3 regions of the Pectobacterium artocarpous genome follow, and region 3 is predicted to be linked to each of the others. Evidence: predicted binding sites of a transcription regulator. Region 3 holds the regulator's gene; each other region holds the start of a gene.
What was found. The regulator PhoB, encoded in region 3, activates phosphate uptake and scavenging genes when phosphate is short. The targets are predictions, from matches to a motif close to CTGTCATAAAACTGNCNNAT.

Region 1: glpT (glycerol-3-phosphate transporter) is a predicted target of PhoB. The motif match lies at 4,335-4,354, and genes of this name have one in related genera.
Region 2: pstS (phosphate ABC transporter substrate-binding protein PstS) is a predicted target of PhoB. The motif match lies at 8,370-8,389, and genes of this name have one in related genera.

Annotation. Positions count from the first base shown of each region.
Region 1 covers NZ_JBJXVK010000003.1:71,327-81,643, reverse strand. The annotation lists gene glpC (anaerobic glycerol-3-phosphate dehydrogenase subunit GlpC) at 11-1,222, opposite strand; gene glpB (glycerol-3-phosphate dehydrogenase subunit GlpB) at 1,219-2,481, opposite strand; gene glpA (anaerobic glycerol-3-phosphate dehydrogenase subunit A) at 2,471-4,141, opposite strand; gene glpT (glycerol-3-phosphate transporter) at 4,452-5,801, shown strand; gene glpQ (glycerophosphodiester phosphodiesterase) at 5,877-6,965, shown strand; gene yigL (sugar/pyridoxal phosphate phosphatase YigL) at 7,028-7,828, opposite strand; gene pldB (lysophospholipase L2) at 7,929-8,966, opposite strand; gene rhtB (homoserine/homoserine lactone efflux protein) at 9,098-9,718, shown strand; gene rhtC (threonine export protein RhtC) at 9,775-10,317, opposite strand, start outside.
Region 2 covers NZ_JBJXVK010000012.1:86,896-97,212, reverse strand. The annotation lists gene atpD (F0F1 ATP synthase subunit beta) at 1-36, shown strand, start outside; gene ACKQAD_RS09830 (F0F1 ATP synthase subunit epsilon) at 56-475, shown strand; gene pelX (pectate disaccharide-lyase PelX) at 770-3,004, opposite strand; gene glmU (bifunctional UDP-N-acetylglucosamine diphosphorylase/glucosamine-1-phosphate N-acetyltransferase GlmU) at 3,318-4,688, shown strand; gene glmS (glutamine--fructose-6-phosphate transaminase (isomerizing)) at 4,873-6,705, shown strand; gene ACKQAD_RS09810 (DUF4026 domain-containing protein) at 6,872-8,299, shown strand; gene pstS (phosphate ABC transporter substrate-binding protein PstS) at 8,525-9,565, shown strand; gene pstC (phosphate ABC transporter permease PstC) at 9,734-10,317, shown strand, end outside.
Region 3 covers NZ_JBJXVK010000005.1:90,018-100,334, forward strand. The annotation lists gene mak (fructokinase) at 1-463, shown strand, start outside; gene ACKQAD_RS04610 (AAA family ATPase) at 482-4,165, opposite strand; gene sbcD (exonuclease subunit SbcD) at 4,162-5,388, opposite strand; gene phoB (phosphate response regulator transcription factor PhoB) at 5,672-6,361, shown strand; gene phoR (phosphate regulon sensor histidine kinase PhoR) at 6,389-7,711, shown strand; gene ACKQAD_RS04630 (PstS family phosphate ABC transporter substrate-binding protein) at 7,727-8,665, shown strand; gene ACKQAD_RS04635 (cobalamin-independent methionine synthase II family protein) at 8,907-10,022, shown strand.

The DNA of each region.
Region 1 (10,317 bases), on a different contig from region 3:
CTGCCACCGTTTATTTTGGCTGCGCTAATGACCTCGCCAGCAGCGTGATCGGGTGTTCACACCGTTTGCTGGTCGACATCTCAATTTGCCACTTACAGGTTTCGCAGTCCGTCACCACGATATCGACGCCGCTTTCTTCAATCTGCTGGAACAGCGGTGCACCAATGCCTTGCGACGTGGCGTAATTCTCTTTCTTGAAGCCATAGGTGCCCGCAATACCGCAGCACTGGGAGTCCAGCATCACCAGTTCAAGGCTGGGAATACGTTGCAGCAGCGCCAGGGTATACGCTGTCCACCCCATCCTCTCCAGATGGCAGGGTGTGTGGTACGCCACCCGCAGCGGTAAGTGACGCAGCGGCAACGTTCGACCTTCCTCTTCCAGTAGGCGATAGAGCTGCCGCGTCACCAGTTCAACGCCATCACGCACGTGGCTGTTGTCCACCCCCAGCAGATGAGGGTACTCGTCTCGCAGCGTGAACGTACAGCTGGATGACGTCGCCACCACCGGCAGGGATTTCTGATTAATCGCCTCATCCAGCGACGTGATATTCGCGCGCGCCTGCTTTCTAGCCTTGTCGTGAAAACCATTGGCGATCAGAGGTACGCCGCAGCACTTCTCTTTATTCAGCAACTGAACGCCAATACCCATCGCGTTAAAAACCTGCACCAGATCTTTACCCAGTTGTGGATGGTTGTAGTTCACATAGCAGCCGTGGAAATAAGCCACCTGCTCATCATAGGCCTGCTGCTTCGCGGCCTGCTGACGATACCAACGCCGGAAGGTGCCGAACGAATATTTCGGCAACTGGCGACGGTGGTCGATTTTCAACGCGTTATCCAGCAATTGGCGTACCGGTTTCAGGCTGGTAGCGGTATTGACCAACGGCGCAAACGGCGTGGCAATCGACCCCATGAGGTCGGTATGGCTCAGAATTGCATCACGCAATGTCGGCTTGTGGCTGCTGTGCGTCGCTTTCGCGCGCTGAATGATGTCGCCAATTTTGACATCCGACGGGCACGCGACTTCACAGCGTTTGCAGTTGGTGCAATATTTCAACGCGTCATCGTATAGCGCCGGATCCTTGCGCCGCAGACGTTCACCGTCCGGTCCCGCCTGTTTCGGACCGGGATAAAGCGGATTCACGCGTGAAACCGGGCAATACGTGGTACAGACCGTACATTTGATGCAATCTTCAAAACTGTTATCGCTAATCAGGCTCATGGGTTGCCCTCCTTCAAAATCTGTTCGGCAACATGAAGTGCACTGAGCAAAGAAACGCCCGCCCCACATCCCTGCGCAATCGGATCGAAGCCTTCAAGCACTGCGCCAATAGCGTACAGATTATTGACCGTTTTTCCCCCGATACGCGGATGGAGATGCTCATCGACGATCGCACCAAACTGCATATAGGGCTGCGGCGCAAACACATCCTGCTGGCTCCAGCCCTCACGCTGGTTAGCGAACCGCACATCCAGCCCAAAGACCGGTTCGGTTACCCGATCAAACTGCGTTACCAACCCGTTGCTAAAGAAACTGCCGCTCGCCAATACCGCGTGCTTCGCCCGCAGCGGAATATCACGGTGATGGTGGCTATGAACGGCGATCTCCTGCGGCAACAGCGATGCCCGCACCGCACGATCGCCCGGCATCACCATGCCACCCAGTTGGCGAAAGCGCTGCGACAGAGCTTGATGCAAACGCAACCCGAGCACTGACGGCGGTAATGTTGGCAGTAGCAACACCGGTTTACCGAGTGCATCAGCGAGTTCACCCACAATCCCAGGGCTGTCCAATCCCAGACAGGCGGGCATGATGATGGCATCGTTACCGTTGGCCAGAAGCGACAGTTCTTCCAGCAGCGCCGAGCGATTTTCTGGTCGATCCAGCAGCCGGGCGATATTTACCGCGCGGAATTCACTGGGGTTTTGGCGTAACCGATCCAGTACGGGCAGCTTGAGTTCATCACTGCGTGCCGCAATCCCCTGCGCCTGAAGCGTGCCGGCAACAATACGTGACTGAAAATCCAGAAAGCCTTCGATACCGGCAATGAGCGGATTATCGCCAAAACCAGAATCCGGCAGACCACGCGTGACACTCTCGATCGGGCTCAGCCAGCATGGGCGGAATTTACCTAACGGCGTCATGCGCCAGTGGTTCTGCTGATACGTGCCCAACAGGGAGATAGCGCTGCGCTCCAGCAATGCTTCAACCTGTGGTAACAACGCCGCGAGCGCCTTCGCGCCCATGCGGGAATAAGGATGATGAGGAGCCTGACGCGCCAGCTCGTCTAGTGCTTCAAGCGGCTGGCTAACAAGCTGTCCATCGGGGAGATGAGAGAGTAAATCCAGCGCACCGGAAGAAAAATGCAGCGCATTCTGTCCGGCGCTAATAATCGCGCAGCGTTTCCCCTGTTCCGCTAAGCGAATGCCGCAGGTCAACCCCGCCAGCCCTCCGCCGATAACCACAACGTCATAGCGCATGGCGATCCTCCTGACTGTCGCTGGCCGTCAGGCCGCACAAGCCCTGATAAATCCAGCTGGTAAACTCGCTTTCACGCAGGGCATTGCCCCAGGCAATCGGGCGAATGCCTTTCCAGCGTTCGTTCAAAAACTGGCTGAGTTGCGTGAGCGACTGCTCCGGCCTCACAGTACCCAGACGGCACAACAGACCTGCCGCACGACAGGCGCACAGTTCCCCCTGACAGGTGCCCATGCCAACACGGGTACGCCGACGCAGGTCAATCAGGTTATTCACCTGCAATGATTCCACGGCGTAGCGCACTTCCCCCGCCGTCACGGCCTCACATTCGCACACCAGACTGCGGTCCAGACGCTCACCGGACAGCATTCGACCCGCGCGTTCACCGTGGCGATAAATCGCCGAACCGCGCAACGGTGCCGAGAGCGGTTTTGCTGGCGGATAAGCAGACAGCGCGTGGGGAACGGTTCTCACTTCATCCAGTGATTCCGATCCAGGCAGCGGCGTCTGTGCCGTCGAGCAGGCCACGTCATGGACCAGTTTTTTGCAGACAGCGTCCGTCACCCATTCCGCCATCAGGCGATAGGTCATCAGCTTGCCGCCAGTAATCGTGATAAACCCTTCCAGTCCGTCGCGGCTCGCGTGGTCAAGCAGCACAATGCCGCGGCTTACGCTACGGCCGCTGGGATCACTGTCGCTGGCAACCAGCGGACGGACGCCCGCATAGGCACGCAGAATGCGCGTGCTTGCCAGCGACGGTGCCAGCATGGAGCCTTCCCGCATCAGCGTTTCCACCTCGGCAGGCGTCACCAGCATATTGTCGATTTGGTCGTAGTCGATGTGGGTTGAGGTCGTGCCGATCAGCGAAATAGTGTCGCCCGGCACCAAAATGTCGGCATCCGCCGGTTTACGGCAGCGGTTGATCACCATGTTGTTGATGCGGTGCCCAAGAATCAATAACGCGCCTTTTGCCGGGAACATGCGCACGCGCAGGTCGGCATAGTCCGCAATGTGCTGCCCCCAGATACCGCCCGCGTTGACGACTACCTGTGCGTATATTTCTGTTTCTACACCTTTTTTATGGTCGAAAACGCGCACACCGGTAACCCGATCGCCCTGACGAATCAGCCCGATGACCTCATGATAGGTCAAGACTTCCGCACCGTGCTCGCAGGCATCGATCATGTTGGCCGCCGTCAGGCGAAAAGGATCGACGGAACCATCCGGCACGCGTACCGCGCCAATCAACGCCGGATTAGCCGCCGGCTCCAGCCGCAGCGCTTCCTGCGGATCCATTACCTGCGCGCGAATGCCCGCCTGTTGACAGGCCGTAATAAATTGCGCCTGCCAACCGAGATCGTCTTCTGGCAACGTGATAAACAGGCCGTCGGTGGGTTCAATACAGTGGCGGGCGATCCGGCGGAGAATCTGGTTTTCTTCAATGCATTCTCGGGCAGACTCGCCGTCGGTTACCGCATAGCGTGCGCCGCTGTGTAATAAGCCATGATTACGCCCGGTCGCTCCGGTCGCAATATCATAACGTTCAAGTAGCAGGCAGCGCAGTCCGCGCAGAGCACAGTCTCGTACCGTACCCGCCCCCGTCGCACCACCGCCGATGACAACGACGTCAGTTTCACGCCAGTTCCCAGTATTTTGCTTCATGTTCTCGCTCCAGGCGGAGGATATGTATGTTGCTATTGGGACACAGAAAGAAGGGTTAATGTTTGATAAAGAGCAAAATCGAACACAAAACGAAAATAGAAAGGAGCTTAAAAACAATAAGTGTGATTTGTGTCACCAAAATCACACTGTGTAATTTTCCGGTTCTGTTAACATGAGCGCAAAAATCGTCACAGTTTCATAAAAGTGTAACATTATCGTCATAAATCACACTCATTTGCACGCTAGCCCCTTACAATAACGTTCGTAATAGAACAAAAAAGCTATTGTTTTTTTCGCATTGGAGATATCTATGCTGAGTATTTTTAGGCCCGCAGCCCACCAGGCTCGCGTATCGCAGGATCGTGTCGATCCCCTCTATCGCCGTCTGCGCTGGCAGATTTTCATGGGGATCTTTTTTGGCTACGCCGCCTACTATCTGGTACGTAAGAACTTCGCACTCGCCATGCCTTACCTGATTGAGCAGGGCTTCTCACGCGGCGATCTTGGCTTTGCGCTGTCAGGCATCTCTATCGCCTACGGCTTTTCCAAATTCATCATGGGTTCGGTATCCGACCGTTCCAACCCGCGCGTGTTCTTGCCTGCTGGTCTGATTCTGGCCGCCTCCGTCATGCTGTTCATGGGCTTCGTACCGTGGGCAACGTCCAGCATCGCGACTATGTTCGTTCTACTGTTCCTGTGCGGATGGTTCCAGGGAATGGGATGGCCACCGTGCGGACGCACCATGGTTCACTGGTGGTCACAGAAAGAACGTGGTGGCATCGTGTCCGTGTGGAACTGTGCTCACAACGTCGGCGGTGGTATTCCTCCGCTGCTGTTCCTGCTGGGTATGGCCTGGTTCAACGACTGGAAAGCCGCACTTTACATGCCAGCCTTCGCCGCCATTCTGGTTGCGCTGATTGCGTTTGCGCTGATGCGTGATACGCCGCAATCCTGTGGTCTGCCGCCAATCGAAGAGTACAAAAATGACTATCCGATTGATTATAATGAAAAAGCGGAAGAAGAACTGACAGCGAAGCAGATCTTCATGCAGTATGTTTTCCCGAACAAACTGCTGTGGTATATCGCCATCGCCAACGTCTTCGTTTACCTGCTGCGTTACGGTATCCTCGACTGGTCACCGACTTACCTGAAAGAAGTGAAACACTTCGCGCTGGATAAGTCCTCCTGGGCCTACTTCCTGTACGAGTACGCCGGTATTCCGGGCACGCTGCTGTGCGGCTGGATGTCCGATAAGGTGTTCAAAGGCAACCGTGGTGCAACAGGCGTGTTCTTTATGACGCTGGTTACCATAGCAACCATCGTGTACTGGATGAACCCAGCCGGCAACCCTGGCGTGGATATGGCCTGTATGATCGTCATCGGCTTCCTGATTTACGGCCCGGTTATGCTGATTGGTCTGCACGCGCTGGAACTGGCACCGAAGAAAGCAGCAGGTACAGCAGCAGGCTTTACCGGTCTGTTCGGCTACCTCGGTGGTTCCGTGGCCGCCAGCGCCATCGTCGGCTACACCGTTGACTTCTTCGGCTGGGACGGCGGCTTCATGGTCATGATCGGCGGCAGTATTCTGGCCGTACTTCTGCTGATTGTTGTTATGCTGAATGAGAAAAAGCATAAAGCAGAGTTAGCCAGCCGCGCCTAACCCACACGAGTAAGCATCCCTCTGGCGGCGTCCTGATGACGCCGCCTTTCTCTCAACAGAAAGAGGTTTGATCGCATGAACGTTACCGTAACATCCCTACTCTCCGCCCTCGCACTCTCCGTTTCCTTTAGTGCTTTCAGCAATTCTGATGTTTCTGCTTCCTCAACAACCGACAAAATTGTCATTGCCCACCGCGGCGCCAGTGGTTATCTCCCCGAGCATACGCTTCCAGCGAAGGCGATGGCCTACGCTCAGGGTGCTGATTATCTGGAACAGGATCTGGTACTCACTAAAGACAACGCGCTTATTGTCCTACACGACCACTATCTGGATCGCGTCACCGACGTGGCAGAACGTTTTCCTCAGCGCGCCCGTAAAGATGGACGCTTTTACGCTATCGACTTCACGCTGGAAGAGATCAAGTCGCTGAAATTTACCGAAGGGTTCGACATCAAAGATGGCAAGCAAGTACAGAGCTATCCAAACCGTTTCCCGATGTGGAAATCTGACTTCCGTATTCACACCTTTCAGGAAGAAATTGAATTTATTCAGGGGCTGAACCACTCAACCGGAAAAAACATCGGCCTCTATCCTGAAATTAAAGCACCGTGGTTTCACCATCAGGAAGGGAAAGATATCGCCCGCGAAACGCTGGCCGTATTGAAGCAGTATGGCTATACGCAGAAAAGCGATAAGGTTTTCCTGCAATCGTTTGATGTGGCAGAGCTAAAGCGGATTAAAACCGAATTGCAGCCACAGATGAAGATGGACCTCAACCTGATTCAGTTGATCGCCTATACCGACTGGAATGAAACCTACGAGAAACAGGCTAATGGCTCGTGGGTGAATTACAACTATGACTGGATGCAAAAGCCCGGCGCTATGCGGCAGATTGCCACCTATGCCGACGGCATCGGCCCGGACTACCACATGCTCGTCCAGAAAAGTGCAACGCCTGACAGCATCACGTTTACCGATATGGTGAAGGAAGCCCATCAGAATAAACTTCAGGTACATCCGTTTACGGCAAGGGCCGACAGGCTACCGCCGTATGCCAAAGATATCGACCATCTCTACGACATTCTCTACCATCAGGCAGGGGTTGACGGGCTGTTTACCGATTTCCCCGACAAAGCGGTCGATTTTCTGAATAAACCGCGTTGAGAATCGGCGTCCTCATCGGGCACCACGGTGCCCGATCATGCATGGGTTTGATAATACGCGGCTTATTTCAGAAACAGTTCTCGCAGGTAATTCGGCACAGCACTGTCTGCGTTAGAACCAATCACTTCGCAGTCCGGCAGTAAATCTTTCAGACGCTGATGCGCGTTTTGCATCACGCAGCCTTTGCCCGCCATCGACAACATTTCGTAGTCATTCATGCCATCGCCAAACGCCACGCACTCTTTGAGCGAGAAGCCGAAAATCTTCGCCACCTGCTCCAGTGCATGACCTTTAGACACACCGCCAGCCATCACTTCCAGACAGGTGAGCGTCGAGAAGCTCACGTTGACGCGGTCACCCCAGCGTGCGTTGATCGCTTCTTCCAGTGGCAACAGCTGTTCATGGGAATCACAAGTAAAGAACACTTTGCTGACGCCATCGGTTTCAAGCAGCGCGGGTTCAAACAGTTTGTATTTAAAGATCGACTCTTTGAAGAACCGCTCTTCTTCCGCACGCGGACGATTCATAAACCAGTCGTCATCACGATATACGTGCGTCAGCATATCGGGATGATTGTGTACCACGCTATAAAGGTCACGGGCAATGTCCTGATCCAGATTGTGACTGAAAATCAGCTCGCCCTGTGAGTTATGCACACGCGCACCATTCGAGGTAATCATAAATGCACTGATGCCGAGATTATCCCGGATCTGCGCAACATCCATGTGATGCCGTCCCGTAGCGAACACAAAGTGAATCCCTTTTTCCGTCAGCAGCCTGAGGGTTTCTTTCGCATACGGGGACAGCGAGTGGTCAGGTGACAGCAGTGTGCCATCTAAATCGGAAGCAACGACATGGTACATAACGATGAGATCTCACTTCTGGTGTGTTGTAGCAGCACGCGCCGCAAAAAGTTAACGAGGTGACTCCGCGTCCGTTAAGCGGTTTACCAACAGCCTACAATCAATGATAACGCGCAAAGTGCGCCAGAATCAGCACAAATGCCTGAGCACGAAGGTTATCCGTTTCAAAGAGAATTTCATGCCGCGCACCGGGGATAACCTGTAAAGCGCCATGCACATTGGCGTTACCGCGCTGTGTCAATGCCTGGCAAAATGCATTCTGGCTACGGTTATCCACCACGCGTTCCTCTCCCGCCTGTAGCAGCAAAAGCGGCGTAGTGACGGCGCTGGCCTGTGCCTGCAACTGTTTCCCCGCCAGTATCGCTTCACGCACCCAGTGATAAGTGGGGCCGCCGACGCGCAAATCCGGTGAGTCCGCATAAAATCGAATGCTGCGCTGGTAGCGTTCACGGCTGTGCGTCAGCACATTCATCCGATAAGGCAACGGACGCCACTGTCCAGTGCCGATAGCGTAATAATCGCGAATCGCCGGGCGACGCTCTGCCCAATTGACAATCCACCCCGCGACGCAATGAGGAAATGGCAAACGAATGCCAAACATCGGCGCACACAGCGCGACGGCATCAAACGTCCCGGGCTGACGAATCAACAGTTGTGCCAGAATCGCGCCTCCCATTGAATGCGCTAACGCAAACCGACGGGTGTATCGTTTGGGGCCAATGTGCTGCTGACACAGCGTTTCGGCATCATCAACATAGTCACTAAAACGCACGACGTGTCCACGGTGGCCGTCTGGTAGCACCCGCCCAGACCGCCCTTGCCCACGGTGATCCATGATGAGAACATCATAGCCGCTATGAAAGAGGTCATAAGCCACTTCGCTATATTTAACATAGCTTTCGATACGGCCTGAAAAGACAACGACAAGCTTGTCGTGCTGTGGCGCGGTAAAACGAACAAACCGGATAGGCACATCATCAACGCCAGAGAACTCACCCTCTTCGCGCTGACGCCAGAAATCCAGTAATGCTCCGGTAGCAAAAGCGGCAAACTGCGCTTCTCGCGTTAACAGGTTCGAGGTTAACCCTTCAGGCGTTAACTGTTCCGACGTAAGCAACGTATTGTAGCGTTGAATCATCACACCTCTCCGGTGACGCAGGAAAACGAAAGCTAGCGGAAGAACATGACAAACAGTGAAGCACAAGCGTATTGTGACATAAAAAACAGACAGACTCTCGTAATACAGAACGTGATTCAGGGGCAGGCTTCATGACATTGGATTGGTGGTTAACCTATTTACTCACAACGCTGATTCTCAGCCTGTCACCCGGCTCCGGTGCCATCAACACCATGAGTACCGGAATTAGCCACGGCTATCGTGGCGCAGCGGCGTCGATCTGTGGTTTACAGGTCGGGCTGGCGATTCATATCGTGCTCGTCGGCATCGGATTAGGCGCACTGCTTAACCAGTCTGTACTGGCTTTCGACATGCTCAAATGGCTGGGCGCAGCGTATCTGATTTGGCTGGGGTTCCAGCAATGGTGTGCCGCAGGCGCACTGAATCTTCAGGCGCTCGCCAGCGCGATGCCGCGTCGGAGACTCTTTAAACGCGCAATACTGGTGAACCTGACTAACCCGAAAAGTATCGTATTTCTGGCAGCACTGTTCCCACAGTTTATTATCCCCCACCAACCACAGGCCGCGCAGTATCTGGTGTTAGGCATCACCACCATCGTCGTCGATATTATCGTGATGATTGGCTACGCCACGCTGGCCACGCGCATCGCCGGCTGGCTAAAAGGCCCACGGCAGATGAAGATGCTCAACCGAATATTCGGTTCACTGTTCGTACTGGTCGGCGCGTTACTCGCCACGGCGAGAAAGGCCTGATTAAGGCAGTGCGCCGTATCAACTAGCGGTGCACTCCTGTCGTTAACAGGGAAAGATTAGCGGGAGAAAATCAGGTGCAGGCCAAACCCGGTAAACAGTACCCCAGCTACGCCATCCACCCATTTCGCCAAACGCTGATAGCCACGACGCATGGTCGGCAAGGCGAAAACCATTGCAACCAGACTGAACCAGATCAGCGTTTCAATCGAGATCAGCGCAAACAATCCCCAGCGGGCACCGCTGCCGACACTGTCGCCAACAAACAGTGAGAACACGCTACCGAAATAGATCAGCGCCTTCGGGTTCGCCAGATTCGTCAACAACCCACGCATAAAGGTCTTGCCACGCTGAGGCAAGACCACCGCCGTCTCCTGAGTGGTTTCCAACTGTGCTTTACGCCGTGCGGAGCGCAGCATCTGCCAGCCCATCCAGCACAGATACAGTCCACCACCGACGGTAATAGCCGTATGCAGCCAGGCCATTTTTTGCAACAGTAGGTGCAGCCCCAGCAGCGCGATCGCCGCCCAGACCACCACGCCCAGTGAAATGCCCAGCACGCCCATCATCGCTTCACGGCGGGAACGGCTAGCTGCCGTTTG
Region 2 (10,317 bases), on a different contig from region 3:
ATTGACGAAGTCGTGGAAAAAGCCAAGAAACTGTAACGCCTTGTAGGAGGGTGACATGGCTATGACTTACCATCTGGATGTCGTGAGTGCAGAACAGCAAATGTTCTCCGGTCTGGTGCAGAAGATCCAGGTAACGGGGAGCGAAGGCGAACTGGGTATTTATCCGGGACATGCCCCTCTGCTTACTGCCATTAAGCCTGGTATGGTTCGTATCGTTAAGCAGCACGGTGAGGAAGAATATATTTATCTTTCTGGTGGCATCCTTGAGGTGCAGCCAAACATAGTCACCGTACTGTCTGATACCGCTATCCGTGGGCAGGATCTGGATGAAGCACGTGCGCTGGAAGCGAAACGCAAGGCCGAAGATCATATCCGCAATTCGCATGGCGATGTGGATTATGCTCAGGCTTCCGCAGAGCTGACTAAAGCGATTGCGAAGCTGCGTGTTATCGAGCTGACCAGAAAAGCGATGTAACAGATAAGCTTGTAATAATTGAAGGCCAGTCAGTTCACACTGACTGGCCTTTTTGTATTTAAGATGATGCCCCTTCCCTGCCTTCATAGATTCGCTTCTTAGTGACATTTTTATGCAGACTAAGAGACGGTTTCGTGCGCGATAATGCCGTCATTTTCATGCGGCTCTGTAGCACGCGCCCGACGTGGCGCAAGCTTTCGCCGCGTCCATGCGGCTCATCCTAAGCCTGCTACCTCCTCAGCATAATTTTTTACGCCGGATAACGGCAAAATCTGTGATGCTCTCTGCGCTGGCTTATTTTTTCTTCAGGAAATCGCCCAGTACCAGATTGCCTTTGGCATCACGCGTAAACGTTTCAGGTACGGTTACCGATACGAAGTTATTTACCGCGATTTCCTTACCTTGCGCGTTAACAGAGCGGTCGCCTTTGATGAAATAGTTGGTGTTATCGATATTGCCGACAACGGCATCATCATATTTACCCGCTTTGGTTTTCAGCGAAATGTTGTGTTTGAAGACGCCTTGTTTTTCCGGGCCAGAGTAAGGGCTTGGGCGGAAAATAAAGTTAAAGCGTTCGTTATCTAACGCGATGTTGTCTTCAACGATCAGTGCGCCAGGGTTGAAGTTGTCAGTGAAACCATCAAGTTGGTTACCCACGGCAATGCTGTTTTTAACCTGATGCGCCACTGGCTGACCTTCGCCACCCATTTTGAAGCCGTTGCTGGTGTTGTTCATGGCAATAGAATTCTCGATCACCACAACGCCGTTGGCACCGTCTTCAATTTTGTTAAACAGGTCGAAGCCGTCATCGATGTTGTTGTGTGAGAACGCGCCGCGAATCACGTTGCCTTCACCCACACGCATTTTCACCGCGAAACCGTCGGCGTTAATTTTTCCTGGGTCCTGGTTGCTGTGAGATTCTGAATTCAGAATCAGGTTATGGCTGGCCCACAGTGGTCTGCCCACATCGGCCGTTGAGGTCACCTGAATACCGGTATCGTCAGCGTGGTGCGCCACAACGCGTTCGATGGTGTTGTAGCTCCCCTCGATACGGAACGGTTTCTCTGTGATTTCAATCCCTCTAACATGCCAATGGCTAGCCTTCAGTTTCAAGCCGTGAATGACGGCTTTATTACCGACAGTAAATAGATTTTTGACGGCTTTTTGCTGACCGCTGGCGTTGACAGGAATTTCAGACGCGCTGTAATCACCATCGCTGAGCCAAATGGTACCACCTGCTGGTAGAGCGGCGACGGCGTTGTCTAAATCGAGCGGTGCGTTTTTACTGCCATCATTACTGGCTGAACCTTGTGGCGAAACATACAGATTTTTAGCGTCTGCATAGGCCACACGTTCAACCTTGAATGTGCTCTCTTTTACCGCTTTGTCATCCCCTTCCGCAGGCTGGTAGGCGACCTTGAATTCAGCACCGTTGCCTGCAATCTTCGCTGGCAGAGAGAAGATCTCTCCCGCTTTTACCTGCTTTGCATCACCCAGCGATTTACCGTCTTGTGATACGGTAATCGTACCGTTGTAATTGGCTTTCGCCTGGATGATATAGTGTTCGCTGGTGGTTTTCGGTGATGACATCACCTGGAGCAGAGGATCAAAAGTCTTAGCCTTAAACGCCGGTGATGTTTTGGTTTGCGCCGGTGTTGTCGTCAACTGTGCATTGCTGACGGTGATTTTGGCGTTACGAGAAGCAAAGAAACCGACGTAGTAGTGGTTTTTATCCAGCTTGGTAACGACGTCCGCGCCTTTGACTTCTTTCGAGACCCAGTTATCCGTGCCTTCAGGAGCATAAGAAGTGATAAAGCCGTCGTTGGTACGCTCCAGTTTCAGGCGGAACGTAGGCGTTTGCTCCAGATTCACATTTTCCTGATAGCTGGTTTTGGTAATCTTCGCGCCTGCATTGCCCCACGGCTGCGTTACGCCATTACGCAAAATCGCCTGTAGTTTGATTTCGGTATGAGACTTTTTATCCTGCGTCATGATGGCGTTCATCACCATGTTGGATGCAGCAGGGAATTCTTCATACCCTTCTTTTAGCGGTTCCTGACGCGGCACGCCGATAATATCGCGCACCAGAATCCCCGCCCCTTCCTGAGCCGCAGGTTTGGCACCGTTTTCTGGCCCAAATTGTTCCACGGTAATATCAGACTGAAGCGTAAAATTCACATTGGCAGGCAACTGCGTATAGAAGAACGTCAGTCCGTCATGGGTGTTGGCAATCTTTCCGCCACGACTTTCGATTGTGATCGGTGCGGACAAATCCGCGTTATCCCCCGGCGCTAATTTCTTGCCATTGATGGTAACGTCATTAACACCAATTTTTTCCGGCAGGACATTGGATGAGAAGTTTACGTCTGTCGACTGACCAAAGGCGACACCGTGCCAGACTGGTGTTGATTCTGTCGCAGCGTGTGTATTGAAGCTGAAAAGTAATGCATTCGTCAACGCGACGGCAGCGAGGTATGAAGAACGGTGTTTCCGTAAAGAATCACATTTTGGTGAAGAACAACGTTTCATTGTATCTCCTTCGTTATTGAATTATTCGCCCGCGTATATTGCTATAAATGAAACGCTGTTTCTTTTGTGTGTGTCACAAATGGAAATACTTAAAAATAAAGTCTGTTTTTTATGAAACTTCGTGCCATTTTTGTTTTTGGGGGCTTCACTCTCCCACCATGAGTATTCATCGTGTTGTGCGAGATTTTCAGAAAAAACTCACCAAAAAGTATCCGCGTTATGCAGCGGCTTAGGTAAACTCTGGTTATTCGCGCCAACTGGTTGGTCATTTTTTATTGTTGCGGAGCGGTGGCTTCGCACTGTTAGGATGCTTATGTCAAATAGTGCTATGAGTGTGGTGATCCTTGCTGCGGGTAAAGGCACCCGCATGTATTCCGATCTTCCTAAGGTGTTACATAAACTGGCAGGTAAGCCGATGGTTCAGCACGTCATTGATGCGGCAATGACAACAGGCGCACAGCACGTTCATCTGGTATATGGTCACGGCGGTGATTTGCTAAAACGTGAATTGATCGATCCGGCCTTGAACTGGGTGCTACAAGCGAAACAGCTGGGAACCGGTCATGCGATGCAGCAGGCTGCTCCTCATTTCGCCGATGATGAAGACATCCTGATGTTGTATGGCGATGTGCCGCTGATTTCGCCGCAAACGCTGGGGCGTTTACGTCAGACTAAGCCGCAGGGTGGAATTGGTCTGTTGACGGTGAAACTGGACGATCCGACAGGCTATGGGCGAATTGTGCGTGAAAACGGTACTGTTGTGGGGATCGTCGAGCACAAGGATGCCAGTGAAGAGCAGCGCCAGATTAACGAGATCAATACCGGTATTTTGATTGCGAACGGCAAGGATTTGAAGCGTTGGTTAAGCCAGTTGAATAACAACAACGCACAAGGCGAGTTTTACATCACCGATATCATTGCGATGGCAGCGGAAGAGGGCCAGCGTGTTGAAGCGGTTCATCCCGAGCGGCTGAGTGAAGTGGAGGGCGTCAATAATCGCCTGCAATTGTCGGCGTTGGAGCGGGTCTATCAACGTGAACTGGCGGATAAGCTGTTGCTAGCCGGTGTCATGCTGCTCGATCCGGTACGGTTTGATCTGCGTGGCGAATTGACCCACGGTCGCGATGTCGTGATTGATGTCAATGTCGTCGTTGAAGGCAATGTTAAGCTAGGCAATCGGGTGAAAATCGGCGCAGGCTGTGTGATTAAAAACAGCATCATTGGCGACGACTGTGAGATTAGTCCTTACTCTGTGTTGGAAGACGCTGTGCTGGAAGCAGAGTGTACCGTCGGCCCATTTGCCCGCTTGCGTCCAGGCGCTGAACTGGCTGAAGGCGCGCATGTTGGTAACTTTGTCGAATTGAAAAAGGCGCGTTTGGGTAAAGGATCAAAAGCGGGCCACCTCAGCTATTTGGGGGATGCGGACATCGGTTCCGGTGTTAATATTGGCGCAGGAACGATTACCTGTAATTATGACGGTGCGAATAAACACAAGACGGTGATTGGTGACGACGTGTTTGTAGGGTCGGATACGCAACTGGTGGCACCCGTTAGCGTTGCCAGCGGGGCGACAATCGGTGCGGGAACAACGGTTACGCGCGATGTGGCAGAGAATGAGCTGGTGATCAGCCGCGTGAAACAGCGGCATATTTCCGGCTGGCAGCGTCCGGTGAAAAAGAAATAATATTTGTTGCCTCCGCTCGCGGCGGAGGCCGTTTTGTCCTGTGTTTTGGCCTAATCCAGAGTACAGAACAAAACATAATAATCCCCAACTCTCTACAAGGCTCGGGGAACCCGGAAAAACCGGAACAATCAGGTCTAAGACATCCCTGGTGACACAATATGTCACTTTTATAGGAATACCATCAATGTGTGGAATTGTAGGCGCAGTTGCGCAACGTGATGTTGCTGAAATTTTGTTGGAAGGTTTACGCCGTCTTGAGTATCGCGGCTATGACTCTGCGGGGTTGGCGGTTGTTGATGGCGAAGGCAACGTTACCCGTTTACGCCGTCTGGGGAAAGTGCAGGCGCTGTCTCAGGCAGCCGAAGAGCGCGATCTGCTCGGCGGTACGGGTATCGCTCACACCCGTTGGGCAACGCACGGTGAACCTTCTGAAGAGAACGCACACCCGCATGTTTCTGAACATATCACTATCGTCCATAACGGCATTATCGAAAACCATGAGCCGCTGCGCGAACTGATGATCGGTCGCGGTTATCGTTTTGTTTCTGAAACGGATACGGAAGTGGTTGCCCATCTGGTTCATTTTGAACAGGCGCAGAACGGCGGAACGCTGGTTGAGGTGGTTAAGCGTGTGATCCCACAGCTGCGCGGTGCGTATGGCATGGTCGTGTTGGATAACCGCGACCCAAGCGTACTGGTTGCCGCGCGTTCTGGTAGCCCGCTGGTGATTGGCCGTGGTGTCGGTGAAAACTTCATTGCCTCCGATCAGCTGGCTCTGCTGCCTGTGACGCGTCGCTTTATGTTCCTGGAAGAAGGCGACATCGCGGAAATCACCCGCCGTGACGTACGCGTGTTTGATAAAGCCGGCCAGCTTGCTACGCGCGAAGAAATTGAATCAAAAGTGAATTACGATGCGGGTGACAAAGGCGCGTATCGTCACTACATGCAGAAAGAGATCTACGAACAGCCTATGGCGATCAAGAACACCCTCGAAGGGCGTCTCAGCCACGGCGAGATTAATCTTTCTGAATTAGGCCCGAAAGCGGATGAACTGCTGGCGAAGGTTGAGCACATTCAGATTATCGCCTGCGGGACGTCTTACAACTCTGGTATGGTTTCCCGCTACTGGTTTGAAGCGCTGGCGGGAATTCCGTGCGATGTAGAAATCGCCTCAGAATTCCGTTATCGCAAGCCTGCGGTGCGTAAGAACAGCCTGATGATTACCCTGTCTCAGTCCGGTGAAACGGCGGATACGCTGGCGGCGCTGCGTTTGTCCAAAGAACTGGGCTATCTGGGGTCTCTGGCTATCTGTAACGTTGCCGGTTCCTCGCTGGTGCGTGAATCCGATCTGGCACTGATGACCAAAGCAGGCGTAGAGATTGGCGTGGCGTCGACCAAAGCCTTCACTACGCAGCTTACCGTTCTGCTGATGTTGGTGGCGCGTGTTGGGCGTCTGCGCGGTATGGATGCGCAGATTGAGCATGACATCGTTCATGGCTTACAGGCACTGCCAGCGCGTATTGAGCAGATGCTGTCTCAGGACAAACTCATCGAATCTCTGGCGGAAGGCTTCTCTGACAAGCATCATGCGCTGTTCCTCGGCCGTGGCGATCAGTATCCGATCGCGATGGAGGGGGCGCTGAAGCTGAAGGAGATCTCTTACATCCACGCGGAAGCCTATGCGGCAGGCGAGCTGAAACACGGCCCGCTGGCACTGATCGATGCGGACATGCCGGTTGTGGTGGTGGCGCCGAACAACGAACTGTTGGAGAAATTGAAATCCAACATCGAAGAAGTTCGGGCGCGCGGTGGTGAACTGTATGTCTTCGCAGATGAAGATGCCGGTTTCACCAGCAGCGAAAATATGAAAATTATTCCGCTGCCACATATCGAAGAAGTGATTGCGCCAATCTTCTATACGGTGCCGTTGCAGTTGCTGTCTTATCACGTCGCGCTGATTAAAGGCACCGATGTCGATCAGCCACGTAACCTGGCGAAATCTGTTACTGTCGAGTAATTTCTAAAAACGAAGGTAAATAGCCCTGGTGCTACTTACCTTCGTTTATTTTTTATATTGCAGCTCATTTTTTATTCCCCATTCTTTTTACGCTCACCGAACTCTCTTCATTAAAATTTATTCGGTATATTGGTTTACCCATATTGAATACTGATTCGTTCTTAATATGAATAACAAACAACAATACCTGGATATCGCCGAGGGAAAGGGCGAAAAAGCGCCTTCAACGATGGTGGCCTTTTCCTCACGAGAGATGAACTATCCACTGTTGGAAAACCTGTTAGAGGCGCAGTCATACTTTACTGATGGTGAAATAAGCTATACCGAACAGGAGCAGGGCGGGTTCTTTTATACCTGTCGCCATCAGGATAGAGAGCTGACCTTTTATCTTGAGTTGTCGGATCGCGATCCCGAAAATAAAATTACACCGATGCATTCAACCGACCCCATTTCGCCCGAGCTGCTGGCGCAGGCGAATGCGGCAATGCAGGAGATTACGGTCGAGTCTATTTTTGGGCAAAATCCGCTGGAAGATTACGTTCATCAACTACGTATATTAAGTGTTGTGGTGCCGGATATTCTTCTGGGCATCGATATTTCCGCTGCTGGTAACGTATTTACCCGCGAATGGCTGAATTTTCAGCTAGAGGATGATGTTCTGCCGGAAATTGAATCGCTGTATACCATTCACGCCGTGTACGACACCGAGAACGATCCGCCAACCACATTCTGGTTTCACTCACATGGTCTGGCACGATGCGGCCTGACGGAAGCGGAACTAGTCATTCCAGAGACGCTGAGCTCGTATTATGGCATCCCGGATTTATTCAGAAGTTTTGTCAATAATGCTATTCAAAATCAGCAAATTACCTTTAATGAGCCGATTCTGTGCGGGCAAACGGACAGCGGCTATGAATATCTGGTGGCGTTGCCGTTTGAAGAAGGGCTACGGCATGTGAATCAATCCACGCCGATTGACCAACTGCGGTCTCTGGAAGAGATGCGCTACGATCTGGAAGGGACGCCGGAAGGCGTATTTCTGGGCGATCGCGCCGATAGGGATGATGTGCATCAGGAACCTTCCTGTATGCTGTTTCGCACCAATGAAGAAAACCCGGTACTGCAAACGTTCTTTAAAGGGTTTGATGAGCAGAATGCCATCATGTTCTGGCGCACGAACGCGGAAACGGCAGAAATGTCGCGTAAGGCGCAGCTACGCTGGCGTTATTTCGTCAATATGTTCAAAAACTATCATGTGAGTGACGAACCCGCTAAGCCCGGTTTTTTAGCTAAGCTACTCAAAAAATCACCTAAGCCTGTCGAAAACGAATGGCGCTTTATGGTGAAGTTTGGCATTCCTCATGGCGAAGAGGGAGAAGAACGTGAGCACATGTGGTTTATACCTGAAAAAATTCATGACACCGTGGTTACGGGAACATTAATCAATCATCCGTTCTACGTTGAGGATATGCAGGAAGGTGGGGTATATTCCGTTGATATATCACGGGTAACTGACTGGGCGATTTATTATCAGGGCGATAGCTATAAGCCTGATACGATTTACAAATTGCTTAGCCATAGCCGGACTCACTGACTTTGCTTCTTTACCAGTCAGAACGTCTGTTCTGGCTGGTTGCCCCTGAATTTTCCCGCCCACGGCTTCATTGTCATAAAACTGTCATATTGCGTACATTTTACTGTCACTAAATTGTCCTATTTTTCCTCCTGCGAACTACACTCTGATTTGACAACTCTGATTTGACAACTCTGATTGATAACGACTCCACGTCGACACGTCGATTATCCCACAGGAGGGATTATGAAACTGATGCGTACCACTCTTGCCAGTGTTGTTGCGGCAACCTTTTCTCTGACGGCATTCTCTGCTTTTGCTGCTGCTAACCTCACCGGTGCCGGTGCGACATTCCCTGCGCCTGTTTATGCTAAATGGGCTGACTCTTATCAAAAAGAAACCGGCAATAAAGTTAACTATCAAGGAATCGGTTCTTCTGGCGGTGTAAAACAGATTATCGCTAAAACTGTAGACTTCGGTGCTTCTGATGCGCCGCTGGCTGACGACAAATTAGCACAGGATGGTTTATTCCAGTTCCCTACCGTTATCGGTGGTGTGGTGCTGGCTGTGAACGTTCCTGGTATCAAATCTGGCGAATTGACGCTGGATGGTAAAACACTGGGTGATATCTACCTGGGCAACATCAAAAAATGGAACGACCCGGCAATCACCAAGCTGAACCCGAATGCCAAACTGCCGGATCAGGATATCGCCGTCGTTCGTCGTGCTGACGGTTCTGGTACCTCTTTCGTGTTCACCAGCTACCTGGCAAAAGTGAATGCCGAGTGGAAAGAGAAAGTCGGTTCTGGCTCTACCGTTAACTGGCCAACTGGTCTGGGCGGTAAAGGTAACGATGGTATCGCGGCGTTCGTACAGCGTCTGCCTGGTTCTATCGGTTACGTAGAATATGCGTATGCCAAGCAGAACAACCTGGCTTACACCAAACTGATTTCTGCTGAGGGTAAGCCAGTTAGCCCGACTGAACAGAGCTTCAGCAACGCGGCTAAAGAGATCGACTGGAGCAAATCTTTTGCTCAGGATCTGACCAACCAGAAAGGCGCAGACGCGTGGCCAATCACGTCAACCACCTTCATTCTGGTTCACACCAAGCAGGATAAACCTGAGCAGGGCGCTGAAGTGTTGAAATTCTTCGACTGGGCGTTCAAGAAAGGCGGCGAGCAGGCGACTGCTCTGGATTACGCCACACTGCCAAAAGAAGTGGTTGAGCAAATCCGTGCTGCCTGGAAAACTCAGGTAAAAGACAGCAACGGCAAAGCGCTGTACTAATTATTGCATCAACAACGTATTGCATCGACCGTCGTGTTGATAACCAGAACGTGATGAGGTTGTCTGATTCTGGGAAATACGTAGTGGAATAACAAGTCGTATCGGGGCGGAGAGGCAATCATAACCTCTCTGCCTTTCATATGTAGTTAAAAATGAGAAGAGAGACGTATGGCTGAGTACAAGCCAACTATCAAAGCCCCGGGGAAATATGGCGATATCCTCTTCAGCACGCTGGTAAAACTGGCGGCGCTGGTCACGCTACTGCTCTTGGGAGGCATCATTGTTTCTCTGATTGTGGCGTCCTGGCCCAGCATCGAGAAGTTCGGTTTTGCCTTCTTGTGGACGAAAGAGTGGGATGCGCCCGCAGAACAGTTTGGTGCACTGGTGCCGATTTACGGTACTGTCGTAACTTCATTGATCGCACTGATTATTGCTATCCCGATTAGCTTCGGGATTGCGTTATTTCTGACCGAACTGGCACCCGCATGGTTGAAACGTCCGCTTGGCGTGGCGATTGAATTGCTGGCGGCCATACCGAGTATTGTGTACGGCATGTGGGGATTGTTCATTTTCGCTCCGCTGTTTGCCGAATACTTCCAACAGCCGGTAGGCAATGTCCTGTCCGGCATTCCTATTGTGGGCGCGCTATTCTCCGGCCCAGCGTTCGGGATTGGTATTCTGGCGGCGGGCGTCATTCTGGCCATCATGATTATCCCGTACATTGCGGCGGTTATGCGTGATGTGTTTGAGCA
Region 3 (10,317 bases):
TATTGCGGGTGAATGGGGGCATAATCCGTTGCCCTGGATGGATGAAGACGAACTGCGCTATCGGCAGACGGTTCCCTGCTACTGCGGTAAGTCTGGCTGTATTGAAACGTTTATCTCTGGTACCGGATTTGCCGTGGATTACCAGCGCCTGAGCGGCCAGAAGCATAAGGGCGAGGCCATTATTGCCTTAGCAGAACAGGGCGATCCCATCGCCGAGCTGGCGTTGCAGCGCTATGAGCATCGTCTGGCAAAATCGCTGGCGCATGTGATCAATCTGCTCGACCCAGATGTGGTGGTGCTGGGGGGCGGCATGAGCAACGTTTCTCGCCTTTATCGAACCGTGCCGGAAAAGATTAAACCGTGGATCTTTGGCGGCGAGTGCGAAACTCCCGTACTTCAGGCCATTCACGGCGACTCCAGCGGGGTACGCGGAGCCGCCTGGCTTTGGTCGAAGACGGAGTAATCGCAGATCGAATAATCGCTAAACGGCGTACTGCGGTGCCAGCCGGCTGACACCCAGTCCGTTAATCTTCTGCACTTTGATCTGTACCGGAATACGCTCTTTCATGGCTTCGACATGGCTAATAACGCCGATGGTTTTACCCGAGGCGTTCAGGTTATCCAACGCGTCCAGCGCGATATCCAGCGTCTCGGCATCTAGCGTTCCGAAGCCTTCATCCAGAAACAGTGAGTCGATACTGGCTTTATGGCTGACCAGATCGGACAGCGCTAATGCCAGCGACAGACTGACCAGAAAACTCTCGCCGCCGGATAGTGTTTTTGTGTCACGCTCGGCATCCGCTTGCCAGGTATCCATGACCAGAAGTTCCAGTTCGCCACCGGGCTTACGTTTTAGCTGATAGCGATCGTGCAGGCGTTCAAGCTGGAGATTAGCGAGATAGACCAGATGATCCAAAGTCAGCCCCTGAGCAAATTTGCGGAACTTATCCCCTTTACTTGAACCGATCAGCGAGTTTAGCGTCTCCCAGTCGTCATTTCTTTGCTGGCTTTGGGCGATCTCGTTAAGTAAATCCTGCTGGCTCTGACGCTGTTGTTTATCATCAGCCAACTGGCGCAGGAACTCTCCCTGTTGCCGCAGATTGGTTTTCAGCGTTTCATCCAGCGCTGCCAACTGCTGCTGTATTGCTTCCTGCGTGACGCCCTCCGTCAGGGATGCTGGCCGCTGTTGCTGATGGGCGAGCAACTCTCCTTCAGCCTGCTGGCGCAGCGCCGCCGCCTGCTGCAAGTTCTGATACAGCGTTTCCTTTAATGCCTGCAACCTCTGGCGTTCCTGTTCATCAAGCAGTGCATGGAGAAAGGCCGTTTCATCACAGAAAGTGCTTTGCTGCAATGCCTGAGTAAAGCGTTCGATCGCACTCTGATACTGGCGCGAATTTTGTTCATATTGCTGCTGTTTGCCAGCCAGCTCACCTGTCAGACGGCTCAACGTCGTTTCGGTTTGCTGACGAGCTGACAGGGCTAGCCTGAGCGCATCGTCATACTGCTGGCTGGTTCGCTGTAACTGTTCGCGCACATCGGCGATTTGCTTGTCCCCAAACAGTTTCTGCCGCTCTTGTTGGCTCGCGCTGAGCAACGTAAGGTGCTGTGCCAACTGCTGTTGCTGTGTTTGGATCAACTGTGTCGCCTCTGTCACGCTGTGGTGCAGATGCTGAAGATCGCTGTTCAGCGTGGCTAACAGGGGAATTAAGCGAGATTGTTCCAGCTCTTTGGCTTTCCAGACTTGCCATTCGTTCTCGCGCTGAGCCAGCCAGTCATCTTGTGCGTCAGCGTCTGGCAGAAGGAGCCCTACTGTTGCCAGCGTCTGCATCATTTCCTGAGTATGTTGAGTGAGCTGCTGGTGCACATTTTGCAGTGACTGGGCTGTTTCTTCCTGCGTAACGCGTAGCGACGTGTGTTGCTGAGCGTTCAGCACGATTTTCTGGTCGAGCTCCCGCTGCCATGCCTCTGCGGCAGTCAGTAAATCCTTACTTTCCTGCCACTGTTTTTGTAGTTGCTCGCGGAGGGTAATCTGCTGCCGAATAGCCTGTTCTTCGGCTTCACGCTGTGTAAGCCAGGCTGCGATGTCGTCCTGCTGTTCCAGCGAGTAGTTAACTTGTAAGCGCTCACTGACATCTTGCCACTGTTGGATCAGGGTGTGATGTTCGCTATCGCACTGAGCGATGTCCTGTTGCAGTTGTTCCCGCTGCTGCTCTTGCGAAACCAGCAGCGCCGTTGTATTCGCCAGCGCTGTTGTTAACTGGTTCACTTGCTGCTGTAGGTGCGTCAGGCGTTGTTGGGTATCAGACGGTTGCAGCGCCTGATAACGTTCAATTGCCGGATGCTCGGTTGAGCCGCAAAGCGGGCACGCTTCTCCTGCCTGTAGCCGTTGCCGCTCAGCTTCCAGCCTAACAATACGCTCTTCTTGCCAGTACACCGTTTCCAAATCGGCCAGATGCTGGCTGCGTTGTTCATACTCGGATTGTTGCTGTTTCCGTAATATTTGTGACTGGTCGATATGTCCTTGTATCTCAACCTGTTTGGCGAGATATTGCTGTTTGCGCACCTGAAGGCGCTGGAACTGGTCGCTGACGGTTGCGAACTGTCGGCATGCCGTTCGCTGATCAATCAGTTGATTAAATCGCTGGTGCAGGGTGGAAAACGACTGGTGCGCGTCCTGATGTTGCCGCGTTTCATCATGTTGCGTGAACTGCTGGCGCGCTGCATTTACTGCCGTTTGCTGTTCACGCAGCTGCGCCGCTAGCGCCATGCCCTCTTGTTGTAGCGCTGTCGACTGTTCGGCGTGCTGTGCCTGTTTTTGCTCCAGCTTCTGCTGCTCGCCCTGAAGCTGGCTCAACTGCCGAAACTGGGTGCGCCACAGAGGCAACCGCTCTCCCCATTGCTGATGATGTGCGTGTTGCTGACGGTAAGACTGAATCTGTTCAAGCTGTTGTTTAGCCTGCTGTTGCTCTGCTGCTATCTGGGCTTGTTTGCTTTCGTCGGCGTGCAGGCGAGCCTGTGTTTTTGCCAGCTCGTCCTGTTGCTGCGCTTTTTGCTGCACTAGCGTAGTAATGCGATGGTCAAGTGGCACAACCTGTTCGTTGATCATCTGCTCTTGCTGCTGCCGTACCCGTTTGTGCTCACTAACATCCTGCTCTGCTTTGCCTTCCTGCTGGCGTAGCGCGGTTAATGTCACCTGCTCGGCGGCCTGCTTTTCGGTCAGTTGTTGAATGTGCTGGGCGAGCACAAGAGACTCTTGCCGATAGCGTTCTCGTTCCTGATATAACGGCCTCAGTTTTTCAGCGGGTTCGCTGTTGGCTAACTTGTCGAGCTGCGGCTTAGCCTGCTGAATGGCGGATTCAGCACCCGAATATTGTGCCAGTGTGTGGCTGAGCTGCGTTTGCCGCTGTGTCAGTTGTTCAAACCAGCGTAGCGTAGTCAGCGCTTGCTCACGCTCGGCGTTGCCCCGTTGTTCTTGTTGAATCAGCTCGGCAAGTTGTTCTTCCACCTGCTGACGCTGTTCAGCCGTCAACAACTGAATGCCGGAAGCACGAGCCTGTAGCGTATTCAATGCTACGTTTGCCTGTTTGTGCTTTTCATACACGCGTTCGGAAATCAGGCCGTAAATGTCCGTGCCGGTTAGTTCTTCCAATAGCTCTGCGCGGTCGTCTGCTTTCGCATTGAGAAAGGCAGCAAATTGCCCCTGCGACAACATCATGGAACGCGTGAAGCGGGCAAAATCCAGTCCGGTGAGCTGCGTGATCATCTCTTTCTTATCATTGAGTTTTTCACACAGAATTTTGCCGTCTTCAATGCGCGCGAGTTCGGCCTTGGGAGACTGCAAATTGCCGTCAGGGACATTTCTTGCCCGACGCTGGCTCCAGAAGGCGCGGTATCCCACGCCTTTCACCTCGAATTCTACCTCGGCAAGGCACTCTGCGGTATTACGCGTCATCAGGTCATTCTGGCTGGCGGAAAGCAGGCCAAGCCGTGGTGTTTCGTGGTACAACGCCAGACAGATGGCATCCAGCAGCGTGGTTTTGCCCGCGCCGGTTGGGCCTGTAATGGCAAATAAGCCGCTGCTGGAAAATGGCTCCTGCGTGAAGTCGATCTTCCACTCGCCTTTCAGCGCATTGAGGTTCTTTAAGCGCAGACTGAGAATCTTCATTTGGCCGTCTCGCTATTTTCCAGTTCATCAATAACCTGATTAAACAGCGTACGGACACGCTGCTGGCGACCCTCTTCCATCTCTGTCTCCGTTGCCAGACGGCGTTCAAAAACGTCATGTACGCTGAGCTCGTTCAGCGTTTCCTTGTCCTGTTGCGTTATAGCCTGCATGCGCTGTTCGCGCGTGCGGCGTAGCAGAAGCACCTCAACGGGCAGGTTCTCGGTCATTGTCTGAATTCGTTTTTGCATGTCGCTGAGATAATCCTGCGTGTTGATTTCGATATCCAGCCATACCGGTTTATCGCCTTGATAATCCTGAAACGCGGCCAACTGTCGTTCAATATCGCTCAGGCTACCTTTAATCAATTGCATTGGTTGAGTGACAGGAATAGGCAGTATGTCTATTTGTGCTGGTAAATCTGGTGTAAAACTGACCAGACAAACGGATTTCTCGCTGTTGAGTTCGTCAAAACTCAGCGGAATAGGTGAACCGCTGTAGCGAATGTGCTCGCTTTGCATCACGCGCTGCGGGCGGTGAATATGGCCGAGCGCGATATAATCCGCAAGGGGGAAAGCTTGAGCAGGAAAAGCATCGAGCGTACCAATATAGATATCGCGCACGGATTCCGAGGCGGTTGCGCCAATTGTCGTCAGGTGCCCAGTTGCAATAATCGGCAGCGGCAGGCCAAGTTCGTCGCGCATTTGGCAAGCCAGTTGGTAACACTGCTGGTAGTGTGCGGTAATCGCTGCCTGTAGCGCTAGCTGTTTTTCATCACCGGATTGTCCGGCTTTGCTGGCCAGGACATCGCGTGGGCGCAAAAAAGGAATGGCACAGAGCAGGGCGCCGGGTTGCTGTTGACGGTTTTTCAGCATGAGCACTTGCTGGGCCGGATCGTCGCTGGCGCAGGCCATCACCTGTGTGTTCAGGCAGGCCAGCAAATCGCGGGATTCGTTTAACATCGCGACGGAATCGTGGTTGCCGCCGAGAATAACGAGCTGACAGCCTGTGCGTTGTAGTTCTACCACGAAGCTATAATACATTTCCCGCGCATAGCTGGGGGGCGAGCCGTTATCAAAAATATCGCCTGCGACTATAATGGCATCAACCTGATGGTGCTCCACCTGAGCGATGAGCCAGTGCAGAAAAGCCTGATGTTCAGCGGCGCGGCTTTTGGTATAAAAATATTGCCCTAAATGCCAATCGGCGGTGTGGATAATGCGCATTGTGTTCTCTCGATATTCATGCCGCGTGGCGTTGTCATTATTCATTGTGTGAAAGGATGTACCGTCGCCATGGTGCTCTGTCATCGTCATGCCATGATTATATATAGCAGGGAGGACGGCTGTCGCGGTGGAATCTGGAGTTTGGAAAGCGGCTCGAAAATCGGATGTATGCGCTGTAACATCGCGCGGAGAGATCCGGGTGTTTTTCATAAATCTGTCATAAAACTGACGCATAATGCCTTTCGCCTGCTAACAGCGACGATGATTAACGACAGGATTAACAATGGCAAAACGCATATTAGTCGTGGAAGATGAAGCACCAATTCGTGAAATGGTCTGCTTTGTACTGGAGCAAAATGGTTATCAACCAGTTGAAGCCGAAGATTATGACAGTGCGGTAACGCAACTGTCGGAGCCATTCCCTGAACTGGTGTTATTGGACTGGATGCTGCCAGGAGGTTCGGGCCTGCAATTCATCAAGCATATGAAGCGGGAGGCGCTGACGCGTGATATTCCGGTGATGATGTTGACCGCACGCGGTGAAGAAGAAGACCGTGTGCGCGGGCTTGAAGTGGGAGCGGATGATTACATTACTAAGCCGTTTTCACCCAAAGAATTAGTGGCGCGTATCAAAGCCGTGATGCGCCGTATTTCACCGATGGCGGTGGAAGAAGTCATTGAAATGCGCGGCCTGAGCCTCGATCCTTCCTCACATCGCGTGACGACCGAAGAGCACGCATTGGACATGGGGCCGACGGAATTCAAGCTGCTGCATTTCTTTATGACGCATCCTGAACGTGTTTACAGCCGGGAACAGTTGCTGAACCATGTTTGGGGCACTAACGTATATGTTGAGGATCGTACTGTCGACGTCCATATTCGTCGCCTACGTAAAGCGCTCGAAACCAGCGGACATGACAAAATGGTGCAAACCGTTCGGGGAACGGGCTACCGTTTTTCAACGCGTTATTGAGGTAAGCGTAACCGGAGATATATTAACGTGCTAGAACGTTTATCCTGGAAAAGGCTGGCATTGGAGCTGGCTTTTTTTTGTTTGCCCGCGTTGTTGCTGGGGCTGATTTTTGGCTATCTGCCCTGGTTTCTGCTGGTCGCCGTATTAGGCTTACTCTGCTGGAACTTTTATAACCAGCTTAAACTCTCTTATTGGCTGTGGGTTGACCGCAGCATGACGCCCCCACCGGGGCGTTGGAGCTGGGAACCGCTGTTTTACGGGCTTTACCAGATGCAGTTGCGTAATCGACGCCGACGTCGTGAACTGGCGCTTCTGATCAAACGGTTTCGCAGCGGGGCGGAATCCTTGCCGGATGCTGTGGTGATCACCACCGAAGAAGGGACGATTTTCTGGTGTAATCATCTGGCGCAGCATCTGCTCAATTTCCGCTGGCCGGAAGATAACGGTCAGAATATCCTCAACTTATTACGCTATCCCGAATTCACCAATTACATGAAAGGGCAAGACTTTAGCCGCCCTCTCACATTGCAGTTGAATAATTCCCACCATGTTGAATTTCGCGTGATGCCCTATTCCGAAGGGCAACTCCTGATGGTCGTACGTGATATTACGCAAATGCACCAGCTTGAAGGTGCCAGACGTAACTTTTTTGCCAATGTGAGCCATGAGCTGCGTACGCCGCTGACGGTGTTGCAAGGCTATCTGGAAATGATGCAAGAAGAAACGCTGGATGCAGCGTTGCGAGGAAAAGCGCTGAATACCATGCAGGAACAGACCCGGCGTATGGACGGGTTGGTCAAACAGTTGCTGACCTTGTCCCGCATTGAGGCGGCGACGGCGATCGATCTGAATGAAAAAGTCGATATTCCACTGATGCTGCGCGTGTTACAGCGTGAAGCGCAGACCCTAAGCCAGGAACGCCATGAGATCGTCTTTCGTGTGAACGAAAATCTCTGTGTGTTTGGTAATGAAGAACAGCTGCGCAGCGCGGTATCCAATCTGGTGTATAACGCGATTAACCATACGCCAGCGGGAACGCGCATCGAAGTCTGCTGGCAGAAGATCCCGCAAGGGGCGCAATTTCAGGTTAGCGATAACGGGCCGGGAATTGCGGCCGAGCATTTGCCACGTCTGACGGAGCGTTTTTATCGGGTCGATAAGGCGCGTTCACGGCAGACGGGCGGCAGCGGGCTGGGGCTGGCGATTGTGAAGCATGCGCTCAGCCATCATGATTCCCGTCTGGAAATCATGAGTGAGGATGGTCTAGGCTCGCGTTTTGTCTTTACGTTGCCGAATCGGTTGATTGTCCCTGCCTCTCTGGCTGAAAATACGGTGAAACCTTCGGCCTGACGGAAAACGCTACCCATGACATCCGCCACTCGTATTGCGGGCGCTTTTTTACTGCTGTTCAGCGCATTTTGCGTTGCACAGCCTCGCCAGATGCTGGCGGGAAACCTCTCCAGTGCGGGGTCGGATACGTTGGCTAACCTGATGGCCTTTTGGGCGGCGGATTTCAGCCAGCATTACCCGAACGTGAATTTACAGATCCAGGCCGCCGGATCGTCCTCTGCACCGACGTCTCTGGCATCGGGTGCGGCGCAGCTTGGGCCGATGAGCAGGGCGATGAAAGCCAGCGAAATTGACGCGTTCGTCCAGCACTATGGCTATCCACCGCTGGCAGTGCCGGTCGCGATGGATGCGCTGGCCGTACTGGTCAATCAGGATAACCCGCTGCCTGGGCTGAATTTATCGCAACTGGACGCGATCTTTTCGATTACGCAACGTTGCGGTAACTACCAGCCGATAAAACAGTGGGGCGATCTCGGCTTGCATGGCCGTTGGGAAAAGCGCACGTTACTGCGCTATGGACGAAACTCTGCGTCAGGAACCTATGGGTTCTTTAAGCAAAAGGCGCTATGCCGTGGCGATTTCCTTCCTCAAGTCAATGAGCTGCCTGGCTCGGCATCCGTTGTACAGGCGGTGGCTGCTTCAACTGATGCCATCGGCTATGCCAGCGTGGGCTTTCGCACCAGTGGCGTGAGAATGCTGCCGTTAGCCGCACAAGGAACCGACTACATTTACCCCTCGACTGAAAATATCCGCAGCGGTTTATATCCCTACATCCGTTACCTTTACATCTATGTGAACAAAGCGCCCAGCCAGCCGCTGGAAGCACTGACGGCGGCATTTTTAGATCGTGTGCTGTCTGAAACGGGGCAGTCGCTGGTGAATCAGGATGGCTATTTACCGCTACCGGAAGAAACGCGTCGTCAGGCGCGTCAGCAGATTGGTCTGCCAGAGTAATGCCTCTTCCCTCATGAATTTGTGATGTTTTCACGTTACATGAAGAAAATTCATGTAACGTGAAAATTCTTCTATTGCCCTGCGGTTTGTCACGTGACAGGATAGTTTTAAGATTGGACGTCCAGATGGCTAAATAAGGTTAAATGTAACTATCCACCTGGGAAAATATTTCATATTGAAACTATCTGTCAGCATGCTTCTTTACTCAAGCTTGGTGCTGGCAACATGTCAGGAGTGACACATGGCGAACACCTTATCCCCTTTCCGTGCTGATATCGTCGGCAGTTTCTTACGTCCGGCTGCAATTAAGCAGGCTCGTCTTCAACATCAGGCGGGCGAGATTGATGATGTCGCACTACGTAACATTGAAGATCGTGAGATTCTGCGGGTGGTAGAAAAGCAGCGTGAAGCAGGCTTGCAGATTGTGACGGATGGTGAGCTGCGTCGTGCCTGGTGGCACTTCGACTTCTTTACCGATTTACATGGCGTGGAACGTTACGAAGCTGAGCAGGGTATTCAATTCAACGGTATTCAGACGAAGTCCCATGCGATTCGCGTGGTGGATAAAGTGAGTTTCAACCCTCAGCATCCGATGCTCGATCACTTCCGCTACCTGAACAGCATTTCTGGCGATGCGGTCGCTAAAATGACGATTCCCAGCCCTAGCGTGATGCATTTTCGCGGCGGACGTAAAGCGATTGATGCGGCGGTTTATCCCGATCTGGCTGACTATTTCGACGATCTGGCACAAACCTGGCGCGATGCGATTCACGCATTTTATGACGCCGGCTGCCGCTTCCTGCAACTGGATGACACCGTGTGGGCTTATCTGTGCTCTGACGATCAAAAACGCCAGATCCGTGAACGTGGTGAAGACCCGGCACAGCTGACGCGTACATACGCTGATGTACTGAACAAAGCGCTGGCTGATAAACCTGCGGATCTGGTTATCGGTTTACACGTCTGCCGCGGTAACTTCCGCTCGACCTGGATTTCTGAAGGCGGCTATGAGCCTGTTGCAGAGATTCTGTTTGGTGAAGTGAATGTCGATGCCTTCTTCCTGGAATATGATACTGAGAGAGCGGGGGGATTTGAGCCGCTGCGCTTTGTGAAGCCGGGTCATCAGCAGGTGGTTCTGGGACTGATCACCACGAAGAACGGTGAACTGGAAGATGCCGAGGTGGTGCAGGCGCGTATCGCGGAAGCGGCAAAATATGTCGATCTCAGCCAGATTTGCCTGAGCCCACAGTGTGGTTTTGCTTCAACGGAAGAGGGTAACAGCCTGACGGAAGAGCAGCAGTGGAATAAGCTGAAGCTTGTCGTGGATATCGCCAATCGCGTGTGGCGACACCGATAACGTAACCTCATCCCTATTATGGATAGACAAAGGCTGGATCATAGGATCCGGCCTTTTTTTACGACTATTATCCTTTACTTTGCCCACAACGTTTTGTGAAATATGTTTTTTTATGATGCAAGAGATCATGCATTTTGTGCCAGTTTTTGTCAGTTTTATTGCAGTTAAATATCGATAAATGCGCAAATCATGTGTTATGCAAATCATGATAAACCAATTTATATTCTTATTTTTTGTTATGGTTTGGCTGAATGCTCTGGTTGTTTGATCTATGCTTGCCTTTTTGCGCTATAAA